2 regions of the Nocardioides scoriae genome follow, and region 2 is predicted to be linked to the other one. Evidence: predicted binding sites of a transcription regulator. Region 2 holds the regulator's gene; the other holds the start of a gene.
The links. The regulator LexA, encoded in region 2, represses DNA repair genes until DNA is damaged. The targets are predictions, from matches to a motif close to TCGAACANNTGTTCGA.
Positions count from the first base shown of each region.

Region 1: a site for LexA is predicted at 5,646-5,661, ahead of BLU55_RS00335 (DUF6504 family protein). Genes of this name have one in related genera too.

Region 1 is NZ_LT629757.1:75,740-85,239, forward strand. Features, by position in the region: gene BLU55_RS00305 (Stk1 family PASTA domain-containing Ser/Thr kinase) at 1-1,107, opposite strand, end outside; gene BLU55_RS00310 (Rv2175c family DNA-binding protein) at 1,252-1,674, shown strand; gene BLU55_RS00315 (polyprenyl synthetase family protein) at 1,679-2,761, opposite strand; gene metF (methylenetetrahydrofolate reductase [NAD(P)H]) at 2,792-3,679, shown strand; gene BLU55_RS00325 (phytoene desaturase family protein) at 3,684-4,988, opposite strand; gene BLU55_RS00330 (YbaK/EbsC family protein) at 5,028-5,549, opposite strand; gene BLU55_RS00335 (DUF6504 family protein) at 5,757-6,095, shown strand; gene BLU55_RS00340 (SAV_6107 family HEPN domain-containing protein) at 6,108-6,530, shown strand; gene BLU55_RS00345 (DNA polymerase III subunit alpha) at 6,545-9,500, shown strand, end outside.
Region 2 is NZ_LT629757.1:1,775,047-1,784,546, reverse strand. Features, by position in the region: gene BLU55_RS08500 (ATP-dependent DNA helicase) at 1-940, shown strand, start outside; gene lexA (transcriptional repressor LexA) at 962-1,714, opposite strand; gene BLU55_RS08490 (LysM peptidoglycan-binding domain-containing protein) at 2,036-2,608, shown strand; gene BLU55_RS08485 (lysoplasmalogenase) at 2,790-3,515, opposite strand; gene BLU55_RS08480 (hypothetical protein) at 3,591-4,031, opposite strand; gene BLU55_RS19440 (DUF6318 family protein) at 4,451-4,996, opposite strand; gene BLU55_RS08475 (hypothetical protein) at 5,256-5,582, opposite strand; gene nrdR (transcriptional regulator NrdR) at 5,957-6,475, shown strand; gene BLU55_RS08465 (vitamin B12-dependent ribonucleotide reductase) at 6,608-9,500, shown strand, end outside.

The DNA.
Region 1 (9,500 bases), 1.7 Mb from region 2:
CTCGTCGCGCGCCGGTCCCGGCGCGTGTCCCCCGAGGGGCTCCCAGCTGGTGCGGGTGTGCTCGCGGTCGTCGACGGCGCCCGCGGCGCTCCCGGCACCGACCAGCTCGGCGATGCCGACGAGCTCGGCGGGCTCCAGGATCTCGGGCAGCTCGTCGGTGGTGGAGGCGTCGAGGTCCTCGGTCGGGGAGGAGCCGCGGCCGGCGTAGGAGCGCGGCAGCAGGTCGGCGGTCAGCTCGGCGTCCTCGGTGACGCCGTCCTCGACGGCGAGCCGGACGCGACGCACCTGCTGGAGGAGCACCTGCGCGTCGGCGGGACGCAGCGCGGCGTCGCGGGCGGTGGCGCGGGCGACCAGCGCGTCGACGTACGCCGGGATGCCGGGGGTGCGCGACGAGGGGGCCGGGATGTCCTCGTGGACGTGCTTGTAGGCGACCTGGATCGGGTTGTCGGCCTGGTGGGGCTTGCTGCCGGTCAGCAGCTCGAACAGCACGACGCCGGCCGCGTAGACGTCGGTGCGGGCGTCGGCGGTGCCGTCGACGACCAGCTCGGGGGCGAGGTAGGACACGGTGCCGATGAGCACGCCGCCGGTCGCGGTGTGCTGGGTCTCGGCGTTGATGGCCCGTGAGAGCCCGAAGTCGGCGACCTTGACCCGTCCGTCCTCGGCGAGCAGGACGTTCTCGGGCTTGACGTCGCGGTGCACGATGCCCGCCGCGTGGGCGGCCGCCAGGGCCGAGAGCACCGGCTCGACCAGGGCCAGCGCCCGCGCCGGGGTGGCGGGCGTCTCGGAGCGGATCAGGTCGCGCAGGGTGCGGCCGTCGACCAGCTCCATGACGAGGAACAGGGTGCCGTCGTCGTCGCCGGTGTCGAACACGGCCACGGCGTGGGGGTGCGACAGCCGGGCGGCCGAGCGCGCCTCGCGCTGGAAGCGGCGCACGAACTCCTGGTCGTCGGCCAGCCCCTCGTGCATCACCTTGACGGCCACGGGGCGGTCCAGCCGCAGGTCGGTGGCCTCGTAGACCATCGCCATGCCGCCGCGCGCGATGGTGCGGCCCACCCGGTAGCGCCCGTCGAGGACACGGCCGGTCAGGCGCGAGTCTGTGCGGTCCACGTGTCCTCCGGCGCGGGTGGGGAAGAGAGCCCGACTGACCAGCCACTTTACGGGTCGCAGGGCCCGGGGCCCGGGAGGCGCCGCCCGCGCACGTCGGATTCGCCGGGTGTGGGGTCCGGCGCGGGGAGGTGCGACCATGGGGTCGTGAGTGACGACACCCTCCACCCGACCACCGACAGCCCGGACGACGAGACCACCCGGGAGGCGGAGCAGCAGGCTGCCCTCGACGCCCTGGTGGGCGACTGGCTGGACTGGAAGCAGGCCGCCGCCGAGCTCGGCGTCAGCGTGAGCAAGGTCCGCCAGCTGATCCGCGAGCGGCAGCTGTGCGCGGCCGTGCCGCGGCCGCGCGCCGGCCAGCAGGTGCCGGCGGCCCTGCTCATGGACGGCGAGATCGTCAAGGGCGTGCCCGGCCTGCTGACGGTGCTCGGCGACGGCGGCTACACCGACCGCGAGGTCATGGAGTACCTCTTCACGCCCGACGACTCGCTGCCGGGCCGACCCATCGACGCGCTGCGGGAGAACCGCGGCTCGGAGGTCAAGCGCCGCGCGCAGGCGATGTCGCTCTAGCGCCTCACACGGTGCGCTGGGTCGCCTCGTCGGCGAGCCGGGCGAGCGCAACGCGGGCCTCGGGGTCCAGGTCGGACTCCTCCAGGGCGGCCAGCGCGGTGCCGGTCAGGTGCTCGATCACGGACTCGAGCTGGTCGAGCGCGCCGCTGGAGCGGATCAGCTCGCGCAGCCGGTCGACCGCGGCGCCGTCGAGGGGGGTGCCCAGCGCCTCGTCGAGCACCCGCGCGGGTGCGGCCGGCAGCGCGTCCAGGGCGAGGGCGACCAGCACGGTGCGCTTGCCCTCCACGAGGTCGTCGCCGGCGGGCTTGCCCGTGGCCCCGGGATCGCCGAAGACGCCGAGGACGTCGTCGCGCAGCTGGAACGCCTCGCCCAGCGGCAGCCCGAAGCGGGTCAGCGCCCGGACCTGGTCGGCATCGGCCCCGCCGAGGGCCGCCCCGACGTGCAGGGGCCGCTCGACGGAGTACTTCGCCGACTTGTAGCGCAGCACGGTCATCGCGGTGTCGACGTCGGCCCGGCCGCGGGCCTGGGCGGACACGTCGAGGAACTGGCCCGTGACGACCTCGCTGCGGGTGAGGTCGAAGAACCGCAGCGCGTCCAGCACCCGCTCGGCGGGCAGGCCACAGGTGCGGAGCAGCTCGTCGGACCAGCTGAGCAGCAGGTCGCCGAGCAGGATCGCGGCGGCGGAGCCGTACTCCTGCGCGCTGCCGGTCCAGCCGTCGGCGCGGTGCTGCTGCTCGAACGCGCGGTGCGTCGAGGGGTGGCCCCGGCGGGTGTCGGAGGCGTCCATGAGGTCGTCGTGGACCAGGGCGCTGGCGTGGAGCAGCTCGAGTGCCCCGCACGCCCGGACCAGGGCCTCGCGGTCCTCGTCGGCGGGCGCGCCGGCGACGGCGTGGTGTCCCCACCAGCCGAAGGCCGCCCGGAGGCGCTTGCCGCCGGTGACGCTGGTGCGGGCGTGGCCCACGAGGCGGTCCGCGTCGGGCCCCAGCTCGGTCAACCACGAGGCCTGCTCGTCGACGAACCCGATGAGCGTGGACTCCAGGTCCGACCGGAAGGCGGCGGCGTCCCACCGTGCGTGCAGCGCGCTCATCGGGCGACCCTAGCCCCGTATCCTCGAGACATGCCCGGCACCCCTGTGCGCATCGGCGATCTGCTCGCGAGCGGCGACCGGTCCTTCTCCTTCGAGTTCTTCCCGCCGAAGGACGCCGCCGGCGAGGAGGTCCTGTGGCGCTCCATCAGCGAGCTCGAGCCGCTGCGGCCGACCTTCGTCTCGGTGACCTACGGCGCCGGTGGCACCACCCGTGACCGCACCCTGGCCATCACCGGCCGGATCGCGCGGGAGACCACGCTCCTGCCGATGGCCCACCTGACCTGCATCGGGCACACCACCACCGAGCTCGAGCGCATCCTCGGCTCGCTCGAGGACGCCGGTGTGCGCAACGTGCTGGCGCTGCGCGGCGACCCGCCGGGCGGGCCGGGCACCCCGTGGGAGCGCACCGAGGGCGGGGTCGACCACGCCTCCGACCTGGTGTCCCTGGTCCGGGCCCGCAGCGAGCTGTGCGTCGGTGTCGCGGCCTTCCCCGAGGGCCACCGCGACGCGGCGTCGCTCGACGACGACGTCGCCGTGCTCAAGGCCAAGCAGGACGCCGGGGCGGAGTTCGCCGTCACCGAGATGGTGCTGCGGGCCTCCGACTACCTCGGGCTCGTCGAGCGGGCCCGGGACGCCGGCGTCACCTTCCCGATCGTGCCCGGCATCATGCCCATCCTCGGCCTGACCTCGATGGCCAAGATGGTCGAGCTCTCGGGCCGTGACATCCCGGCCGAGGTCGAGGCCCGGATCCGGCCCCACGCCGACGACCCCGCCGCGGTGCGCGCCGAGGGCATCGCGATCGCCACCGAGCTGTGCGACGACCTGCTCGCCGGCGGCGCCCCCGGCCTGCACTTCTACACGCTCAACCGCTCCCGGGCCACGCGCGAGATCTGGGCCGCGCTGTCGCTCAGCGCCTGACCGGTCAGGCCGGACCGACGACCTGGGCGACCAGGGCGGCCGAGAGGCCGACGCTGGGCAGTCCGGCGCCGGGGGTCGCGCTGGCGCCTGCGACGTACACGCCCGGCACCGGGGTGCGCGGGCCCAGGCGACGGGCGACCGTGCTGCGGCCCTGCCACAGCACGCCGTACGGCGACCCGCCCCACGTGGTGACCTGCTCCAGGGGCGAGCGGTCGACGCGGACCTCGACCTGGTCGCGCACGCGCACCCCGGCCCGGGCGAGCGCCGTGACGACGTCCTCGCTGAGCGCACCGCGTCCCAGCACGGTCCAGGCGTGGGCGCCGTCGGGCGCGGTGCCGCCGGTGGTCCGCAGCACCAGCAGGGGGTCGCCGTGCAGGACGACCTCGTGGGGCAGGTCGGGGACCGGGCCCACCACGCCGAGGTGGGCCAGGACCGGTGGGATGGCCGGCATCGTGCGCCGGACGTGGGTGGCCAGGGTCGGCAGCTGCCGGGGGTCCGCGGCGACCACGACCACGTCGGCGTCCACGGTGCCGGAGGTGGTGCGCACCCCCGCGACCCGACCCTCGCGCACCTCGAGGTCGACCACCGGGGTGGACAGCTCGACGGCCACGCGCCGGGTGCGGAGCCGGGCGACGAGCGCGTCGGCGACGTCGGCCATGCCGCCCGGGGAGGTCCAGAGCCCGAAGTTCTGCTCGACGTAGCTCCACAGCCCCACCCAGGCCGGCACGTTGCGCAGGTCGTGCCCCTCGAGGGTGGCGCCGAAGCCCGCCACCAGGCGCAGCCGCTCGTCCTTGAAGGAGCGCCGCAGCACCTTGTGCAGCGTCAGCCGCGTGCCGAGCAGGGCCCGGGCGTGCTCGCCGGCGAGCTCGGGCGACCAGGGCCGCTCGAACCAGTCGCGGCGCAGCGCGTCCCAGTCGTCGGCGAAGGCGTCGACGTACGCCGACCATGCAGCGCCGGAGCCCGACCCGAGGGCGGCGTCGAGCGCCGCCATCTGGTCGCCCCGGCCGGTGGGCAGGTCGACCTGCGAGCCGTCGCCGAAGACGTGGCGGCGCAGCGGTGTCACCGGCACGAGGTCGAGCTCGCGCTCCAGCGGTCGGCCGGACTTGCGGAACAGGTCGCGCACCACCGCGGGCAGCATCGTGTGGGTGGGCCCGGCGTCCCAGGTGAAGCCCTCGCGCTCGACCCGGCCGAGGGCGCCGCCGAGCCGGTCGCCGGCCTCGAGCAGGGTGACGTCGTGGCCGAGCTTGGCCAGGCGGACGGCGCTCGCGAGCCCGGCGTACCCGCCCCCGACCACCACCACCCGCGCCATGGCGGTCACCCTAGGGGCCGCGTGGTGGTGCCCAGGCGCCTAGGTGGCCGGCTCCACGTCGACCTCGACGGCTCCCGTCATCCGCTGCAGCTCCTCGACCGTGGTGCTGAAGACCGCGGCGGGGTGGCCGGCCGCGGCCCAGACCACGGGGTGCCGCCGCAGCCAGGGGTCGAGGTACGTCGGCACCGGCGCCGGGTGGGCGATCGGGGAGACACCGCCGATCACCTGGCCGGTGTGGCGCCGCACGAACTCGGGGGAGGCGCGGCGCAGCGCCGGCACCCCGATCCGCCGGGCGACCGCGGCGGTGTCGACCCGGTGCGCGCCGCTGGTGAGCAGCAGCAGCGGGGTGTCCGCGGTGCCGTCGGGGTCCCCGGTCGTGCGGGGGTCCTGGGCGGGGACCGCGAACAGCAGGCTGTTGGCGATCGCCCCGACCTCGCAGCCCAGGGCCTCGGCGGCGAGCGCGGCGGTGTGGACCGACTCGGGCAGCACGCGGACCTCGCCGGTGCCGCCCCGGGCCTCGAGCTCGGCGCGGAAGCGGGCGATGGAGGGGTGGTCGCTCATGCGACGGCACCGTACCGGGCGGTGCGGGAGCAGGTCCCGGCCTCGCCGCGCAGAGGCTTGACGGGCTGTCGGAGGGGAGGTGTACCTTGAAGGTGTTCGAACACGTGTTCGAACAACTGCCCCGGTGGGGGGTGACCTCGACCCCCATCCTCCACCGGGGCACCGACAGCGGGTCGAACGGCTGCGAGACGACACGAGGAGCACGACGTGCGGCGTTACGACGACCCGGTGGAGGTGCGCAAGGGCGCGACCGAGGACCCCGAGCAGTTCCTGTGGAGGGGACGGCTCTGGCAGGTGCGCGAGGTGGTGGCCCACTGGGTCGAGACCGGGGCCTGGTGGTCCCGGCCGGCCGCGCGGGACGAGGGCGGCGCGGTGGCGCTGGCCGGATCCGACCTGCTGCGCGAGCAGGAGGTGTGGCGGGTGACCGCGGCCCGGGGCCGCGTCGCCGCCGCCCGCACCGCCGGGTCCGACCCGGGGTTCGGGGTGTTCGACCTGGTCTTCAGCTGGGCCGACGGCAGCTGGCAGCTCGTCCGGGCGATGGACTGAGGGGGACCGGAGATGACGACGTTCGCCACCCCGGCCTTCCTGCCGGCCGCCACGCACGCCTACCTCGACCGGGCGGCGACCTCGCTGCGCGAGGCGATCACCAGCACCGACGTCCCCGAGCGCTACGCCCAGGCCCACGTCTCGGCGCTGCGGGCGACCGCTGCCCTGCTCGCCGCCCGGGCCCGCCCGACCGCGACGGGACGACGTCCCCAGAAGAACGCCTGGGTGCTGCTCGCCGAGGTGGCCCCCGAGCTCAGCGAGTGGGCCAGCTTCTTCGCCGCGGGGGCCGCCAAGCGCGCCGCCGCCGAGGCGGGGTCGCGGCGGGCCGTGACCGAGCGCGAGGCCGACGACCTGGTCCGCGACGCCGACCGGTTCCTGGCCCTGGTGGAGACCGCGCTCGGGCTCACCGAGCACGCCCCGATCCGCGTCGCCTGAGACGCGAGGCTCGCGTGCCCGACCCCTTCGTGCACCTGCACGTCGCCTCCGGCTTCTCCCTGCGCTACGGCGCCTCGCACCCCCACGTCCTGGTGGAGCGCGCGGCGGAGCAGGAGATGGACGCCCTGGCCCTGACCGACCGCGACGGCACCTACGGCGCGGTCCGGTTCGCCAAGGCGGCGATGGCGGCGCAGGTGCGCCCGATCCTCGGGGTGGACCTGGCCGTGGCCCCGTCCGGGGTGCTGCTGCGGCCGGGCACCCGCGAGGAGCGGCCCGTGCGGCCCCGCACGCCGGTGCGCGGCGGCGCCACCCGCGACGCCCGGCTGCCCCGGGTGACGCTGCTGGCCTCCGGCCGGGCGGGCTGGGCGGCGGTGTGCCGGCTGGTCTCGGCGGCCCACGCCGCCCAGGAGCGGGGGACCCCGGTGTGCACCCCGGCGCTGCTCGCCGCGCACGTCGCCGGACGTCCGGTCCGGGTGCTGCTGGGGCCGACCTCCGAGCTCGGCGTGGCCGCCACCCGGCGCCGCGACGACCTCGGTGTCCTGGTGCTGCGCCACTGGCTCGACCTCGTCGGTCCCGAGCAGCTGGTCGTCGAGCTGGTCTCCCACCGGCTGCGCGGCGACGGCCCCGGCACCTCCTCCCACGCCGCCCGGATGCTGGGACTGGCGTCCGGTCGGGGGGCCGCCCGCGGGGTCGGTGCCGCCCCCGGCACGGCGACCGGGCGGGTGCCGGTGGTGCTGACCAACGCGGTCCGCTTCGCCGACCGGCTCGACGCCCCGACCGTCGACGTGCTCGACGCGACCCGTCGCCTGGTGCCGATGGACCTGCGCCACCTCGACCGCCGCAACGCCGAGGGCTTCGTGAAGTCGGGCAAGCAGATGCACGAGGTGGCCGAGGAGATCTGCCGCCACGCAGGCCTCGAAGGCGCGGCGCGCGGCGCCTCCGGGCTGCTCGCGGCCACCCGGGCGGTGGCCGACCAGTGCGTCCTGGACCCGCGCTCCGACCTCGGCCTGGGGGAGGTGCACTTCCCCGAGCTCGAGCTCTCGACCACCGACGTCCCGGCCCGGGTGGGGGCCGAGGCGCCGGCCGACGCCGTGCTGCGGCGCCGCTGCGAGGGAGCCATCGGGTGGCGCTTCGCGGACGCACCCCGGCAGCGGATCTGGAAGCGGCTCGACGACGAGCTCGAGGTCGTGCGACGGCTCGGCTACGCCTCCTACTTCCTCGCCGTCGGCGACGTCAGCGAGATGGTCCGCGACCTCGGCATCCGCAGCGCGGCCCGGGGCTCGGGCGCGGGCAGCCTGGTCAACTACCTGCTCGGCATCTCCGGCGTCGACCCCATCCGCCACGGCCTGCTGATGGAGCGCTTCCTCTCCCCGCTGCGACGCTCGCTGCCCGACATCGACGTCGACGTGGAGTCGGCCCGCCGGCTCGAGGTCTACGACGCGATCCTCGAGCGCTACGGCAGCGAGCGCTGCGCCACCGTCTCGATGATGGACACCTACAAGGTGCGCCACGCGATCCGTGACGTCGGGGCGGCGCTCGGCATGCCGCCCGGCGAGATCGGTGCCCTGGCCACGTCGTTCCCCCACGTCCGCTCCCGGGACGCACGGATGGCGCTGCGCGACCTGCCCGAGCTGCGTGCCACCGGGCTGGCGCGGGAGGCGGCCGCCGGCGACTGGGGCAGCTTCGACCAGTTCTTCGCGCTGGTGGAGAGCCTCGACGGGCTGCCGCGCCACATCGCGATGCACCCGTGCGGCGTGCTGCTGTCCGACCGCACCCTGCTCGACCGCACCCCGGTCGAGCGCAGCTCCCTCGGCTACCCGATGAGCCAGTTCGACAAGGACGACGTCGAGGACCTGGGGCTGCTCAAGCTCGACGTGCTCGGCATCCGGATGCAGTCCTCGATGGCCCACGCGGTCACCGAGATCGAGCGGGTCGAGGGCCACCACGTCGACCTCGACGACGAGGCGCAGGTGCCCTTCGACGACCCGACGACCTACACCATGATCTCCAGCGCCAAGACCCTCGGCATCTTCCAGATCGAGTCGCCGGGCCAGCGCGAGCTGGTCGGCAAGACGGGCATCGACGACTTCGCCGACATCATCACCGACATCTCGCTGTTCCGGCCCGGGCCGGTGAAGAGCGACATGATCACGCCCTACCTGGAGGCCAAGCAGGGCTGGCGGATGCCCCACTACCTCCACGACGACCTGCGTCCCATCCTCGGCGGCACCCGGGGGGTGGTGGTCTTCCACGAGCAGGTGATCGAGATCATCGCCTGCTTCGCCGGGTGCAGCTACGCCGAGGGCGACGAGCGGCGCCGCTCGCTCGGCGACCGCGACGGCGTGGCCGCCACCCGGGCGTGGTTCGTGCCACGGGCGCTGGGCCGGGGCTACGAGCCCGCGGTCGTCGAGCGGATCTGGGCGGTCGTGGAGGCCTTCGCCTCCTTCGGCTTCTGCAAGGCCCACGCGGCCGCCTTCGCGCTGCCCACCTTCCAGTCGGCCTGGCTCAAGGCCCACTACCCGGCCCACTTCATCGCCGGGCTGCTCACCCACGACCCGGGGATGTACCCCAAGCGCCTGATCCTCGACGACGCCCGCCACCTCGGCATCGCGGTGCTGGGGCTCGACGTCAACGCCAGCGCCGCGGCGTACACCGTGGAGAAGGGGGTCGAGACCGGCAGCAGCGGCTACGGCATCCGCATCGCCCTGGGCGAGGTGCGCGGGATCGACGACGCGGAGGTGCAGCGGGTCACGGCCGGGCGGCTGGGCGCGCCGTACGCCTCGCTCACCGACTTCTGGCAGCGCACCCGGGTCTCGCGCCCGGTCGTGGAGCGGCTGGTGCAGGCGGGGGGCTTCGACAGCGTCTACGGCCTCGGCGCCGCCGACGGCACCGGCCGGCGCGACCGGGTGACCCGGCGCGACCTGCTGCTCGAGGTCGGGGACCTCGACCGGCTGCAGCGGGCGGCGTCGC
Region 2 (9,500 bases):
GATGGCTGCGGGCTCGGACCGCGACGTGCTGTGGGTCAGCGAGCGCGACCGGGTCCGCGGGGGTCACATGCTCCACGTGGCTCCGCTCGACGTGGCCCTGCCGATGCGCCAGGGACTGCTGGCCGAGAAGACGGCCGTCTTCACCTCGGCGACGCTGCGCCTGGGGGGCGACTTCGACGCCGTCGCCGGCTCGCTGGGACTGTGGGCCAAGGAGCGGGTGACGGCCGAGACGCCGGTCCCGGAGACGCGCGACGAGGACGACCTGACCCAGTCGTGGGAGGGCCTGGACGTCGGCTCGCCCTTCGACTACCGCCGGCAGTCGATCCTCTACGTCGCCCGCCACCTGCCCCAGCCGGGCCGCGACGGCCTGACGCAGCGCCACCTCGACGAGATCGCCGAGCTGGTCGACGCGGCCGACGGCCGCACCCTGGGGCTGTTCTCCAGCCGGCGGGCGGCCGAGGCCGCTGCGGAGCACGTGCGCGAGGTGCTGCCCCACCTGACGACGTTGGCGCAGGGCGACGCGCAGCTGCCCGAGCTCGCGCGGCAGTTCGTCGGCGACCCCCACACCAACCTGTTCGGGACCCTCAGCCTGTGGCAGGGGCTCGACGTGCCGGGGGACACCTGCCAGCTGGTGCTCATCGACCGGGTGCCGTTCCCGCGACCCGACGACCCGCTGATGTCGGCGCGCCAGCGGGCGGTCGACCAGCGCGGCGGCAACGGCTTCATGTCGGTGGCGGCCACGCACGCGGCGCTGCTGCTGGCGCAGGGCGCCGGCCGGCTGATCCGCACCACGACCGATCGGGGCGTGGTGGCCTGCCTCGACCCGCGACTGGTGACCGCGCGCTACGGCGGCTTTCTGCGGGCGAGCCTGCCCCCGATGTGGCAGACCGAGGACCCGGCGGTGGTGCGCCAGGCGCTGCAGCGGCTCAGCGGGGGCTGAGGCCCCCGCCGAGCAGACGGCTCACATGCGGCGCAGGACCGCGGTGACCTTGCCCAGGATCGTGGCGTAGGTGCCGTCGATGGGGTCGTAGGCCTCGTTGTGGGGCATCAGCCAGACCTTGCCGTCCTTCTTCTGGAAGGTCTTGACGGTGGCCTCGCCGTCGAGCATCGCCGCGACGACCTCGCCGTTCTCGGCGGTCGGCTGCTGGCGCACCACGACGTAGTCGCCGTTGCAGATCGCCGCGTCGACCATCGAGTCGCCCGAGACCTCGAGCAGGAACAGGGTGCCGTCGCCGACCAGCGACTTGGGCAGCGGGAAGATGTCCTCGACCCGCTCCTCGGCCAGGATCGGTCCGCCGGCGGCGATCCGCCCCACCATCGGGACCATCGTGGCCGTCGGCATGGCGTCGCCGGAGCCCGTGGGGTCGTAGGGGGACTCGTCGGCGCTGGCGATCGCCCGGCGCGCGGCCATCAGCTCGGGGATGAAGACCTCGAGCGCGCGCGGCCGGTTGGGGTCGCGCTTGATGAAGCCCTTCTGCTCCAGGACCCGCAGCTGGTGGGCGACGCTGGAGGAGCTCGTCAGGCCCACCAGGGTGCCGATCTCGCGGATGCTCGGCGGGTAGCCGCGCTTCTCGATCGACTCGCGCAGGGTGTTGAGGATGCGCTGCTGACGCGGCGTCAGTCCGGTCACGTCGGGCGCGGCGTCGGGGAGCTCCGAGACCGTGCCGCGGGTCGTGGTCTCGGTCTTCTTGCTGTCTGAGTCGCGCGTCGCCATGCAGGCAACGTAGTCCAGCAGGCGGCGGCACTTCAAACACCTGTTCGAAGTGCGTGTCGCGGCGCGTCGTCGGCGTGTCGCGTGATCCGTGGGGTGGGTGTGACGCACGAGGCGAACATTTGTTCGAGGAATGCTTGTGCGGCTCGAACACCTGCTCTAACGTCGTACACGTGTTCGATCGAACGTCTCTTCGAACCCGACGACGCCGAAGTGCTCCAGAGGCTGTCAGAGGTCGCCGCTAGACATGGTCCAGCACACAGCAGGGGTCGCCACCCACGTCGGGTCACGAGGACCCGGCACTTCCCCGAAAGAGGTTGATCGATGAGCACGCTGAGCATTGCCCCCGAGGTCGTCCCCACGTCCGGCACGACGGTCCGTCGCGCCGCCACGTCGCGGCACCTCCTTTCGGTCCCGTCCTTCGACTTCGCCTCGCCCGTCGAGGCCATCGGCCTCGAGCCGGCCGCCCGCGAGGTGGCCCCGGAGCTGCGCGTGGCCCCCGCCCCGGTGCCGCCGGTCGCCCTGGTCCCGGCCCAGCGCCACCCCGCGGTGGCCCCGGCCGCCGCCGCGGTCTCCCGGCACGCGGTGCGCCCGGCGCGGGCCGCCGTGCGCCTGACCCGCCGCGGTCGCGCCGTCATCACCCTCACCTTCGTCGGCATCGCCGTGGCCGCGCTCGTCACCCTCGGCGGCGGCTGGGCCGTGGCCAGCCTCGGTGGCGGCACCGCCGAGCCCGTGCGGACCGTCCAGGTCCAGCCCGGCGACACCCTCTACGACATCGCCAGCGACGTGGCCGCCCCCGGTCACGTCCGCGAGATGGTCTACGAGATCAAGGCCCTCAACGACCTGCCCTCCTCCACGATCTCCGAGGGCCAGAAGCTCGCCGTCCCCCGCGGCTGAGTCACCGGCCCGTCCGCCACGGGCCGCCATGACGTGCGACGACCTCTTCGACCCGGGTCGCCGCACGGGGGAAGAGACGGGGTGGGACCGCGCTGCGGTCCCACCCCGTTCGTCTGTCCTGGGGCCGCTGATTACCCGGACGTCCGGGTAATCAGTCACTTGGCGGGTGTTGCAACAGCCGTCAGGTAGCTGAAAAGGACGTCCAGTGGTGCCGAGCCGACGATGTCGTCGAACGGGCGGCCCCCTCGCTGAGCATCAACTGGGCCAACGTGTACGTCGCCATCACGGCCGACTCCAAGGCCGGGGGAGCGTCGTCCAGCACGAACGACCGCAGCGCGAGCAGCGTGTCCGACACGAGGAACGTCCAGCCGCCGGCCGCGAGCAGGCGTCGCGCGTCGACGGGCAGATCCGGGTCGAGGTGGGTGGTGGCGCCGGCGAGGACGGCGAGCAGCGCGGCGTACGCGAGGACGGGCGGGCCGAGCTCGGGCTGACGTCGGTGCGCGGCGTAGGCCAGGGGCGGTGCGGACACGACCCAGGTGGCGAGCGCGGCTCGCAGGCCGGGTGCCTGCCACAACGGTCGCGCGGCTCGCACCTGGTGCAGGCCGGCGAGGTACGCCGCGTGGCCGGCCGCAAAGCTGGCCATCCCCGCCAGGAACGGCGAGGTGCCCTTGCCGAGCAGGGCGACGTCCCCTCCCCACCCGCCGACCTGGGCCGCCAGCGTGGCAGTGCGCAGGGGCGACCCGGTGGCCCGGGGGTCGGTGGCGAGTGACGTGGCCAGCACGGGCATCAGCAACGGCTTGGTCCACCGGCGGGCTCCGACGTGGTCCGAGCGGCCGGCGAGCCAGGTGTCCAGCGACGCGACCGCCAGGTAGGCCAGCCGGGCACGGTGCGAGGTCCTGGTCGTCACGGGAGCAGTGTGGCCCCGCGAACCGCGCGGGACCAGCGCCGCGGAGCCCGTGGTCGGGCGCTGGTCAGCACGTCCTCAGCGCTGGCCCGACAGCGCCGGGCTGGCCTCGGCCACACGGAGCGGCGTCTGCGGCCCGGTCGTGGTGACGGTCCCGTCGACAGGCCGCAGCGGCCCGCCGTTGAGCGACCACTGCGCCGTCCAGGTGACCGTCACGCGGTGCTCGACGGTGACGCGGGCGTCGGCGTACCGGTGCACCACGTCCTTGCTCGGGTACGCCGCCCCCGGCGTCCTCGTCGTGCTGGTCGTCCCGTCGCCGTGGTCCCACACGAACGTGCTGGGCTCGATCTCCAGCCGGACGTCCTGCCCCAGCAGCGTGAGCTCGCGCGTCAGCGGCTCGGCCTGCGTGAAGAAGATGGTGTCGAAGTTGATGAGCGTCTTGTCGGCCGGCTGGCTCTGCGCCCGCAGCTCCGGCAGCGGGATCCTCCGGAACGCCGCCAGCACCATCGCATCGGTCACCTGGGGCGGGGGAGGGGCGGCGGCATTCGCCGCGGGAGCTGGCTCACCTGCTCCGGTGCACACGAAGCCCAGTGGGGTCTCACCAGCGGGGCTGATCTGCCACTGTCGGTACTGGGTGCTTCCCGGCGGACAAGTGTTGGGGCAGACGCCCGCGCCCGTGGCGGGATTCCCGACTCCTGAGTCGCAGGGGTTTCGGTAGTCATAGGTCACTATGGGCTGGCTGCTGTTCATCGCTGGCCTTTGCGCCCTTGAGATCTGAGGTGAAGCAGGGTTCTGCGAATCGATCAGTGATTGCTGCTTGGCCTCCTTGGTCCACGTTTCAAACGTGTTCGCCGGGCCTGGACGGACGTCCGTGTCGGCGGATGCAACTGGACAACATGCGAAGAGGAGCAGTGCCGTGATGTAGAGGAGTCGGCGCATCATGCTTCGGGATCCAAGGCTCCTACGCGCCACTCGCCGGCGATCCAACGAAGCTGAAAGGCCTTGAGAACGCGTTGTCCCCCTGGGGCCTTCTGAGTTGGGCTTCCAGCCTTGGGCTTGTACTCCTGAGGGGAATAGGCGACCCCTGCATCGATATATGCGATGTCACCCTGGATCGAATAGAACTTGAGGTAGCTCGGCTTCCACGCGCCGCCGCGGATGTATCCGCCTGACTTGTAAGTACGCTCGATTCCCCGCGCGATGGCCTCGCACTTAGTGCACTCGTCGGTGAACGTCTGTCGAAAGTTCGACACATCTCCGCTGTCCCCAGCGAAGGCCATGCTGGCCAAGAAGTAGGCGACCGTTGCTTTGGCGCCCGATTCAGACTTGGTCGACAGGCCTGCTGGAGGGGTCGGGGCCGCAGGCTCGGGGGTGGCGGTCTCCGTGGGGGGCGACGGCGTGGGCGCCGGGGCGGCCTCGGGAGGGCTCCCGCCGCACCCCGCGAGCACGGCCAGCGACACCACGCTCGTCACACTGGTCACCACGCGGCTCAGTCGACGCATCCTTCACCTCAACAGCTAGTCCCGAGAACGTCGAGACGGTATCTACCCAGGTCAGGGCGTCGCCACACCATCTTCCCGACCTGTGGACAACCTCGCGGGCGCAGCGTGCGGACAGACGATCAGTTCGCGGCCGGCGGCCGCTGGGCCACGCCTGGAGGGGCACCGGACGTGCCGAGCTGATCGTCGTCCGGCACGCTGACGACCGACCAGCAGCCAGCAGCCCGCAGCAGGGGCCTGGTCCTCAGCGCTCGAGCCGGCGGCGGCCGACCACGCGGGCGGGGGAGCGCGCCGCGGACCGCAGCCGGACGCCGAGCAGCAGCGCCGCGAGGAGCGAGGCGACCGCGCCGAGGAGGGCCACCACCAGGACCAGCCACGGGCTGCCGTCCCCGGCACGCAGCTCGCGACCGAGGTCGATGCAGACCGCGACGAGGACGAGCCACGCCGCGAGGGCCGCGAGGCATCCGAGGCCCAGCAGGGCGAGCCGGCGACGTCGCCGGCCGGCGCCCGGGCCGGGCTCGGCAGGGCGCCGGGTGCGCTCGGTGGCGCGGTGCCGCGCGGTGTCGCTCACGGCAGCCAGTGTGGTGGCTGACACTCCGTCGCGGTCCACAACCCCAGAACCGGGTGTGGAGGAGACGTCCGCACGGGTGACCTGGAGGTGGACACGCGGTGGACTACCGGACGCGCGCACCGAATTTCGAGACGGATCGCGGCGCTGACCTGCACGGATGACGGAACACGCCACAACCACCCAGATCGACACGCCGCGGTTGGTTGCACGGCGTCGGCGGCGCGGTCTACGGTTCACTACATCTAGTAGTTACACGGATGTAGTTATCCACATCTAGTCCCACAGGGCGGGTCGGGTTACTCACAGGGAACCCCCGTCGTCCACACGGAATCCACAGGCCTGACCACAGGTTGAACCCTCGAGAGGAGGGCCCGATGCACTGTCCCTTCTGTCGCAGCACCGACACCCGGGTCCTCGACTCGCGCGTCGCCGAGGACGGCACGGCGATTCGTCGCCGCCGCACCTGCCCGACCTGCGAGAAGCGGTTCTCCACGGTCGAGCAGATGCAGCTGGTGGTCTGCAAGCGCAGCGGGGCCACCGAGCCGTTCACCCGCGACAAGGCCGTCGCCGGGGTCCGCAAGGCCTGCAAGGGCCGCCCGGTCTCCGAGGGCGACCTCGCCCGGCTGGGCCAGGTCGTCGAGGACGTGCTGCGGGCCAACGGGCGCGCCGAGGTGCCGGCCCACGAGGTCGGCCTGGCCATCCTCGGCCCGCTGCGCGAGCTGGACGCCGTGGCGTACCTGCGCTTCGCCAGCGTCTACAAGTCGTTCCAGAGCGCCGCCGACTTCGAGAGCGAGATCGCGCTGCTGCGCACCGATCCGACTGTCAGTGGTCCCGGCCACGATGGGACCAGCGCCCCCGACGCGCTGGTCCCCACCCCTCAGCCCACGGGCTGACCACGAGCAGCCCCGTGCGCCGTGGGGAAGCGGCGCGCGGGGCCACCACGTACGACCAGATCCAGCACCACGAGCTACACCCATGACGACCAGCACGACGACGAGCACCACCACACCAGGGAGCAGGGGAAGATGACCGAAACGGTGAGCAGCACCGGCACAGCACGCGGACGACGCAAGGGTCTCAAGATCGAGCAGACCTTCTCGACGCCCGGCGTCCACCCCTACGACGAGCTCACCTGGGAGCGACGCGACGTCGTCCAGACCAACTGGAAGACCGGCGCGACCGTCTTCGAGCAGCGCGGCGTCGAGTACCCCGACTTCTGGAGCGTCAACGCCTCCACGATCGTCACCACGAAGTACTTCCGCGGCGCCGTCGGCACCGACAGCCGCGAGTGGAGCCTCAAGCAGCTCGTCGACCGGGTCGTGAAGACCTACGTCGCCGCCGGTCTCGAGCACGGCTACTTCGCCACCGAGAAGGACGCCCAGGTCTTCGAGCACGAGCTCACCTGGCTGCTGGTCCACCAGTACTTCTCGTTCAACTCGCCCGTGTGGTTCAACGTCGGCACGCCGAGCCCGCAGCAGGTCTCGGCCTGCTTCATCCTCTCGGTCGACGACTCGATGGACTCGATCCTCAACTGGTACAAGGAGGAGGGGTTCATCTTCAAGGGCGGCTCCGGCGCCGGCCTCAACCTGTCGCGGATCCGGTCCTCCAAGGAGCTGCTCTCCTCGGGTGGCACCGCCAGCGGCCCCGTCTCCTTCATGCGCGGTGCCGACGCCTCCGCGGGCACCATCAAGTCGGGCGGCGCCACGCGCCGGGCGGCCAAGATGGTCGTCCTCGACGTCGACCACCCCGACATCGTCGAGTTCGTCGAGACGAAGATGAAGGAGGAGGACAAGATCCGCGCGCTGCGCGACGCCGGGTTCGACATGGACCTCGGCGGCAACGACATCACCTCCGTGCAGTACCAGAACGCCAACAACTCGGTCCGCGTCAGCGACGAGTTCATGCGCGCCGTCGAGGACGGCACCGGCTTCGGCCTGCGGGCCCGCGACACCGGCGAGGTCATCGAGACCGTCGACGCCCGTGCGCTGTTCACCAAGATCAGCGAAGCCGCGTGGGCCTGCGCCGACCCGGGCCTGCAGTACGACGACACCATCAACGACTGGCACACCAACCCCGAGACGGGCCGCATCACCGCGTCCAACCCCTGCTCGGAGTACATGTCGCTCGACAACTCCTCGTGCAACCTGGCCTCGCTCAACCTGCTCAAGTTCCTCAAGGACGACGACACCTTTGACGCCCCGCTGTTCGCGCAGGCCGTCGAGCTGATCATCACCGCGATGGACATCTCGATCTGCTTCGCCGACTTCCCGACGGAGCCCATCGGCGAGACCACCCGCAACTACCGCCAGCTCGGCATCGGCTACGCCAACCTCGGCGCGCTGCTCATGGCCATGGGCCTGGGCTACGACTCCGACGGCGGCCGCTCCATGGCGGCGACCATCACCTCGCTGATGACCGGCGTCTCCTACAAGCGCAGCGCCGAGCTCGCCGCGGTCGTGGGCCCGTACGCCGGCTACGCCCGCAACGCCGACGCCCACAAGCGCGTCATGCGCAAGCACCAGGCCGCCAACGACGTCGTGCGCACCCTGCACGGCACCGACGCCGCCGTGCACAAGCTGGCCACCCAGGCCTGGGCCGACGTCCAGAAGCTGGGCGAGAAGAACGGCTTCCGCAACGCGCAGGCCTCCGTGCTCGCGCCCACCGGCACCATCGGCTTCATGATGGACTGCGACACCACCGGCATCGAGCCGGACTTCTCGCTGGTCAAGTTCAAGAAGCTCGTCGGCGGCGGCTCCATGCAGATCGTCAACCAGACGATCCCGCGGGCGCTGAAGAAGCTCGGCTACCAGACCGAGTCCATCGAGGCGATCGTCGAGTTCATCGCCGACAAGGGCCACGTCATCGACGCGCCCGGCCTCAAGACCGAGCACTACGAGATCTTCGACACCGCCATGGGCGCGCGCTCGCTCAAGCCCATGGGCCACGTCCGGATGATGGCGGCCTGCCAGCCGTTCCTGTCCGGCGCGATCTCGAAGACGGTCAACCTGCCCGAGTCGGCGACCGTCGAGGAGATCGAGGACGTCTACCTGCAGAGCTGGAAGCTCGGCCTCAAGGCGACCGCGATCTACCGCGACAACTGCAAGGTCGGCCAGCCCCTCTCGGACGGCAAGTCCGACCAGGCGAAGAAGGACCAGGGCCAGAGCGTCGACGCCCCCGTGGTCGAGACCAAGGTCGTCGAGGTCCACAAGCCGTTCCGCAAGCGCCTGCCCAAGAGCCGTGCCTCGCTCACCACCAGCTTCACGGTGGGTGGCGCCGAGGGCTACATGACCTCCGGTGCCCACGCCGACGGCGAGCTCGGCGAGGTCTTCCTCAAGCTCGGCAAGCAGGGCTCGACCCTGGCCGGCGTGATGGACGCCTTCTCGATCGCGGTCTCGATCGGCCTGCAGTACGGCGTCCCGCTGGAGACCTACGTCTCGAAGTTCACCAACCTGCGCTTCGAGCCCTCCGGCATGACCGACGACCCCGACATCCGGATGTCGCAGTCGCTCATGGACTACGTCTTCCGCCGGCTGGCGCTGGACTACCTGTCCTTCGAGGAGCGCTCGATGCTCGGCATCTACTCCGCCGAGGAGCGCCAGCGCCACCTCGAGACCGGCTCCTACGAGCCCCTGGAGGAGACCGGTGGGGCGGCCGAGCTGAAGATCGCCGAGGCCGCGCCGCAGGAGAAGGGCACCGGCAAGGACGTCGACAACCGCGCCGACGACCTCGAGACCAAGGACACCCACGGCGCCGAGGCCCGCGAGGTCCCCGCCAAGGTCACGAGCCACGAGGCCCGCACCTCGGCCGAGCTGCTCGAGAAGATCACCGGCAGCGCCATCGACTCGCCGCTGTGCATGACCTGCGGCACCAAGATGCGCCCGGCGGGCTCCTGCTACGTCTGCGAGGGCTGCGGCTCCA